2 regions of the Marinococcus sp. LNSP9103-4 genome follow, and region 2 is predicted to be linked to the other one. Evidence: predicted binding sites of a transcription regulator. Region 2 holds the regulator's gene; the other holds the start of a gene.
What was found. Region 2 encodes NrdR, which represses ribonucleotide reductase genes. Its sites were predicted from a motif close to AACACNATATATNGTGTT; they were not measured.

Region 1: the regulator NrdR is predicted to act here: its motif matches at 1,482-1,499, upstream of nrdI (class Ib ribonucleoside-diphosphate reductase assembly flavoprotein NrdI).

Annotation. Positions count from the first base shown of each region.
Region 1 covers NZ_JBQLIA010000026.1:11,891-15,307, forward strand. Annotated here, with positions in the region: gene nrdE (class 1b ribonucleoside-diphosphate reductase subunit alpha) at 1-1,025, opposite strand, end outside; gene nrdI (class Ib ribonucleoside-diphosphate reductase assembly flavoprotein NrdI) at 1,030-1,425, opposite strand; gene ACTRXG_RS14415 (redoxin domain-containing protein) at 1,867-2,484, opposite strand; gene ACTRXG_RS14420 (PepSY domain-containing protein) at 2,532-3,146, opposite strand; gene ACTRXG_RS14425 (PepSY domain-containing protein) at 3,310-3,417, opposite strand, start outside.
Region 2 covers NZ_JBQLIA010000003.1:50,246-53,662, forward strand. Annotated here, with positions in the region: gene ACTRXG_RS02970 (glyceraldehyde-3-phosphate dehydrogenase) at 1-582, shown strand, start outside; gene speD (adenosylmethionine decarboxylase) at 957-1,340, shown strand; gene nrdR (transcriptional regulator NrdR) at 1,512-1,991, shown strand; gene ACTRXG_RS02985 (replication initiation and membrane attachment family protein) at 2,008-3,411, shown strand.

The DNA of each region.
Region 1 (3,417 bases), on a different contig from region 2:
AGGTAAGGGTATCCGGATTCGGACCGGAGAATCGCCAGCTTTTCAAGCATGCGGCGGGCATTGACCTTGTCTTTTTTCACGCGGTCGTCCTCGACGAGCTTGTCGTACATTTCGCTCATATCCATTTCATCAAGATGTTCACCGTACGCCCGGTACACTGTGTGCGGATAGAACAGATACATATCTTTATCCTGGCGGGCGAGCTCAACGAATTTATCCGGAATCACGACTCCGATTGATAATGTTTTAACACGCACGTCTTCATCGGCCGAAATTTTCTTTGAATCCAGGAAGTCGTGAATATCCCGGTGAAAAATATTTAAATATGCCGCGCCGGAGCCCTGGCGCTGCCCCATCTGATCTGCATAACGAAAAGCATTGTCGAGCAGCTTCATTACGCCGACGACACCTTTTGTCGCGTTTTCCACATCCTTAATGGCTTCGCCCTTTGCCCGGAGCTTCGATAAGTTCAGTGACACACCGCCGCCTACCTTGGACAGCTGCATGGAGATATCGACAGCCCGGGAGATATCATTTAAAGAGTCGTTTACTTCCAGCAGGAAGCAGCTGACTAATTCTCCGCGCCGTTTTCTGCCGGCATTCAGGAACGTCGGGGTGCTCGGCTGATAATCCTGGCTCATCATCATTTCTGCAAACTGCTCAGCTTTTTCTGCGTTTCCATTGCCGAAATAAAGGGCCACAACAGCCACCCGGTCTTCAAAACGCTCAAGGATCATTTTCTGATCATTGGTTTTCAGCGCATAATCATTGTAAAATTTAAACGCGCTCATGAATGACGGAAAACGGAATTTCTTTTCATAGCACAGGTTGTAGACGCGCTCAATTTCTTCAAATGAATACGCCTCGAGGAATTCTTTTTCATAAAAGTCATTTTCGAGCAGGTAGTCGAGCTTTTCTTTCAGATCGTGAAAGAAAACAGTGTGCTGATTGACGTATTGAATAAAGTATTGATAGACGGCTTCTTTGTCTTTTTCAAATTGAAAGGACCCGTCCTTTTGGAACATAATCTCATTGTTTAACTGGATCCAGTCGGTGGTTTGTGTTTGTTGCAACTTTCATCGCCTCCTCTGCGAAAATGGACACATCGTTTTTTGTTCCGCTTAGTTCGAATTTATGGAGTATGGGAACGTTGTAGTTCACTGCAATCTGATTGGCGCTTTTGGCGAAATTGTCTCCCCATACTTTGTTTCCACTCGATGCTACAGCAAGAAGCTGCTCTGCATGTTCTTCGAGAAATGCTTCGGTGGATTCCGGGATATTTCCAAACCCCTTCGTATAGGTGATAAGGATAAACGGTTCATCGATTTGTTCCGCTTCATTCAGACTGTACACCCGGTCAAACGGGATTTTTTCCGCAAAACGCTTCACGTTGCCCGTCATAGAATCAAAAATGATCGGTATCATCGAATCCCCTCCTTACTTTCTAAAATGCACGAATGTCTGTACACTTTTACTATACCACTACTATATATGGTGTAATCTTCTTTTTCAACATACATGATATAGATATTTTTCGTTCCATCCTCTTGACAATTAAAATCTCTGCCATACTTCCTTATACTCCTCGATTCTACCCTTAAAATTGTGCACATTTTCTGACAGAAAAAATTTCAGTAAGTAAGACCTGCTTCTATATCTAGTCGTTTATAAAAACTGCCAGTGTCTGTACTACTACATACAGACATGCATTTAGTCCAGCTCTCTATTTACAGCGGGCTAATTTTCGGTAAATTCTTGATACTTTCAGTGTACAGAAAAAAATTTACCACGCATTATTTCAAACAAAAGCAGCCCGCGCTTACGCCGGCTGCTTCTCCATATTTCATCACCTTTTCAGGCGGGGTTTTATCTTTCTTTTAATTGAATTAGCTCGTTGACGATCCAGTAGGGGTCCGGCCGGGCGGCTTCCCAGACAGAAACTGCCACGGTGCCGTCCTGATCGATCACATACGTTACGTCTGCAGGGCAGTACGAATGATATCCGGCATGGCGCAGGGCCGCTTTAACCTCCGGGACGTCCTGAAGCAGGTGATCCCGGCAGGAGATGCACGCATTATACCAGGAGGCTGCCACAGCATTTGTGTCTGCAAGCACCTTTCCTGTAAAAGACATGTGCTGCAGCTCTCCCTGAAGGGCGGATACCTGCCCGCTGGCAGCTACTACGATCTGGGCTCCCATCTGCCGAAGCAGCGGGGAAGCCTCCTGATAGCTTCGCAGCCGTTCTGTTTCTACATGTATCCAGCCGCCAAAACAGAAGAGAAGCACTACCGGACCCTGGAGGAGCAGCTGGTTTAACGTAACATTTTCCCCGTCCATGCCGGGCAGTGAGAATGCCGGTGCGCTCTCTCCTATTCTGAGTCCAGGGCAGAATCCCGGCCGTTTTTCCTGGTGCCATTCGTTCCATAAGATGCTTTTTGCCCGGTGCAGCTGTGAATGCAGCACCTTTTCCCTCAGTAGTGCCATTCCTGGAAGACTCCTTTCGGACCCCGTTCATCTGTTGGTGTTAGTCTTTAATTGTCGTTATCGTCATCGTCGTTGTTATCATCATCGTCATCTTCAATATCTCTGGAAGCGATCGTACCGTCTGTATCATTTATGAAGAAATCGCCTTCCTGTTCGTTCGTTTCCAACGAAAGGTCGTACCCGTTCTCTTCACGGTCCAGCTCCCATTCATTCAGCTCTCCGGAAACTTCGCCCATCCCCGAAGCCACAATATCTTCTAAACTGGCGCTGTCCCCGTCCTGGATCAGCGGTTCTTCATTATCTTTATCATCATCGGTTTCTTTTTCAGTCACATTGCCGGAGAACGCTCCTACTTCAACATCGTATTCTTGTTCGCCTTCGAGCTCCACATCGTATTTCTGATCTTCCATATCCAGTTCCAGCTCAACCGCCTGACCGCCCGTTTCTTCCTCAGCAATCAGTACAGCTTCATCGGCAGTAATTTTTTCCTCCCCAGAGCTGCTGTTGTTTTCGTTACTTTCTGCGGCTGTTTCTTCTGAAGATTTGTTTGAAGAGGTTTCTGCTTCCACGCCACTATTCATGGTCGTGTAAGCTCCTGCACCAATAACTGCACCAAGCGCCGTGACCCCCGCCAGACTGCCTGCAAGTACTTTCCCTTTCATGGTCATTTCCCCCTTTATTTGTTGTTACACCTTTACTATAGAGGCCCGACATGAGAATATCCCTACAAGAAAATGAGAAATTGATGAGAAATACATGAACGACTCATAACAAGTAAAAAGACAAAAAAAAGCCACCTGGAATCATCCAGGCAGCTTCTGCCGTTTAATCATCCCAGGTGACTGACAGTATTTCTCCGGTGATGCCGTGTACCTGAACCGTAGCTTCGTCGTCATCATTTTGTTCAAGCTCCACGTAGTAAAACGGCTCCCC
Region 2 (3,417 bases):
TCCTGCACGACGAACTGCCTTGCGCCGGTCGTCAAAGTGCTTGAGGATAACATCGGTATTGAAAGCGGTTTAATAACAACTGTACATGCATACACTAATGACCAGAACAATATGGATAATCCCCACAAGGATTTGCGCCGGGCGAGAGCCTGCGGCCAGTCGATTATCCCGACGTCTACCGGAGCAGCTAAAGCTCTTTCAGAGGTGATTCCTTCCATGGAGGGAAAAATGAATGGTATGGCTCTCCGGGTGCCAACGCCGAACGTATCGCTGGTGGATATGGTAATTGACATGAAGCGTCCGGTAACAGAGGAAGAAATCAATCAAACGCTAAAAACGGCTTCAGAACAGAAGTTAAAAGGAATTATTTCCTACTGCGAGGACCCGCTCGTATCAACAGATTTTAATGGAAACGAAAATTCATCTATTATAGATGCGCTCTCCACCATGGTCATTAACGACCGCCAGGTTAAAGTGCTTGCATGGTACGATAATGAGTGGGGCTACTCCTGCCGGGTAGTGGATCTGGTAAAAATGGTCGGAGAACCAGCTGTCGGCTACTCCTCCGTCGCTTCGTTTTAAAAATCGTTAATGTGGGAAAGCGTCCCGTAAGTGGGGCGCTTTTTTGTTTATCCTCTATGGGGAATTATATACAGAAGTTATGGATTAAATACAGGCATTAAAGCCCTGGATCAAAGCTTTAAAGATGCTGCATGTGAAAACTGGTTGCAAATTGCAAATAAACATCGTATACTGAATTTCGTGCCTGTGCGTCCTTGAATTTGACGGCAGAAATGCACAGTTTTCAGGCGTATACAGGTATACTAGCGGTTACTGTAAGGGTTAGTGCCAAATCGGACTAACTTTCCCCCAGAGTAGCCTTTAAAACGTGACGGGCCGATAAAAATACAGCGACCTAATGATGTAATAAAAAGAAACAAAGGGGGAAACGTACCATGGAAACAATGGGACGCCATGTCATCTCCGAGCTCTGGGGTTGTGACGAAGAAACTTTAAACAATGTAAATGCAATCGAACGTATCTTTGTAAACGCCGCTTTAAAAGCAGGCGCTGAAATAAGAGAAGTGATTTTTCATAAATTTGCACCGCAGGGTGTAAGCGGAGTAGTCATCATTTCAGAATCGCATTTAACGATTCACAGCTTTCCGGAACACGGCTATGCAAGCATCGATGTGTATACTTGCGGAGACCATATTGATCCGAACACGGCGGCTAAATATATTGCCGGATCACTCGGTGCCGAAGCGGAAGAAACAATAGAAATCCCCCGCGGTACAGGCCCTATCCGTGTAGAGCGCCCGGAAGCGAATGCCCTATAATACGCATACGAACACCGTTTAAGCACAGGTAGCTGCTTGAACGGTTTTTTATTGCCTGCAGTACAAGGGATTCAAAGAAATACACAAATTGTCATCCTCCCGCCAGGAGCGAATGTGATATGATAGAACCAATAAAAATAGAGACCGCCCATCAAATTGGAGATGATAATAATGAAATGCCCTGTATGCTACTCCAATGGCACACGTGTATTGGATTCGAGGCCGAGCAATGAAGGCCGTTCCATCCGGCGCCGGCGTCAGTGTGATACGTGCCACCACCGCTTCACTACATTTGAAATTGTAGAAGAACTGCCGCTTGTCGTAGTGAAAAAAAATGGGAACCGGGAGGAATTCAGCCGGGAAAAAATGCTGAGAGGCTTGATCAGAGCCTGTGAAAAGCGGCCAATCCCAATGGAAACGCTCGAGGGCATCGTTTCGAGGGTGGAAAATAAACTGCGGGAAGAAGGACGAACAGAAGTGAAAAGCGAGGAAGCCGGGGAGCTTGTCATGGAAGAGCTAGCGGATATTGATGAAATCGCTTATGTCCGTTTTGCTTCTGTTTACCGGCAGTTTCGTGATATAAATGTATTCATCAATGAATTAAAAGAACTGATTGATAAAGAAAATAAAGAAGATTCATCAAAATCATAAAAAGGAGGGCGGCGCTTTGAGTCTGCATTGGATGGAAGTAAAACCGGTGGATGGGTACTATGTTCGCACAAGTAAAGAATTCAGCGAGAGCACGGATAAAACGATGTCTATGCTCTACCAGCCGTTAGTCGGAAGCAAAGCGATCGCTCTCTACCAGACTCTGCAGAATAAGCTTGAAAAAGACTGCTATGAAAGCTCCGAAGCAACCCATCATGAACTGATGGCTTTTTTGCAGATGCCTTTAAATGAGATTTACGCTGCCCGCCGCCTGCTTGAAGGCATCGGGCTTCTCAGGGTTTATGAACTCGAAACACACTCACAGGATAAAACATTTGTTTATGATATCCAGCCGCCTATGTCGCCGCGGGCTTTTTTTCAGGACGATGTGCTAAGCGTATTTTTATATAACCGCCTTGGGAAAAGCAAATACATTCAGCTGCGCCAGCGTTTTGGCATTTCGGCTGTGCCTGAAGGAGCAGAAGAAATTACGGCTTCGTTCAATGAAGTATTTGCTTCCCTGCATGCGTCGGAAATGGCTTCCGAGCCGCCTCCGGCAGATGAAGGAACAGAATTTGTCGGTGGCAGTGAGCCGTCGCGCCTGCAGCTTGAGGAGAATGGATTCGACATGGAACTGCTAAAAGCTTCGCTCCCTTCCTTTCTCGACAGCTCGCGGCTGTTAACACCTTCGCTGCAGCAGACCGTCCGCCGGCTTGCTTTTGTGTATCAGCTATCGCCGATTGATATGGGAAAAGTGATTCAGGAGTCCCTATCAGCAGACGATGAAGTAAATATAGAAGACCTGCGTAAAAAGGCAAAAAATCATTACCGTATGGAGCACGGAGCAGCCCCGCCTGCGCTCGGGAACCGTACAGAAAGTCAGGAGCCGGCACCGGCAAAGGGCCGCCCGGTGTCTGAACAGGAGCAAATGAAGCAGTTTTATGAACAGACGTCCCCCGTGACATTTCTTCGTTCGGTGGCCGAAGGAGCAACTGTGCCGGAGTCGGATATTCATCTCGTGGAGGAGCTTTTATTCAGCTACCGTTTATCCCCGGGAGTTGTGAACGTGTTGACAGATTACGTGATGAAGAAAAATAATATGAAATTAAGCAAAGCACTTGTGTATAAAATTGCCGGCCAGTGGACAAGAAAAAAAGTACATACCGTAGAGGATGCCATGAAGCTTGCAAAGGAAGAACACAAGCAGGCCCAGGAACGCCAGGCACCTAAAAACAATTATACGAATAAGCGGTCTCAGGGCTACGTCCGAAACGATAAGCTGCCTAAGTGGCTGGAAAAAGAAGAGCAGGCAGAGAATAAACCGGCAGAAGGTGAAAATTCCACGCAGGAGGAGCAGCTGTCGAAGGAAAGAGAGCGCTTTGAAGAAATGCTTAAGGAACGACGGGAAAGAGCAAACCGTTAAAAGAAA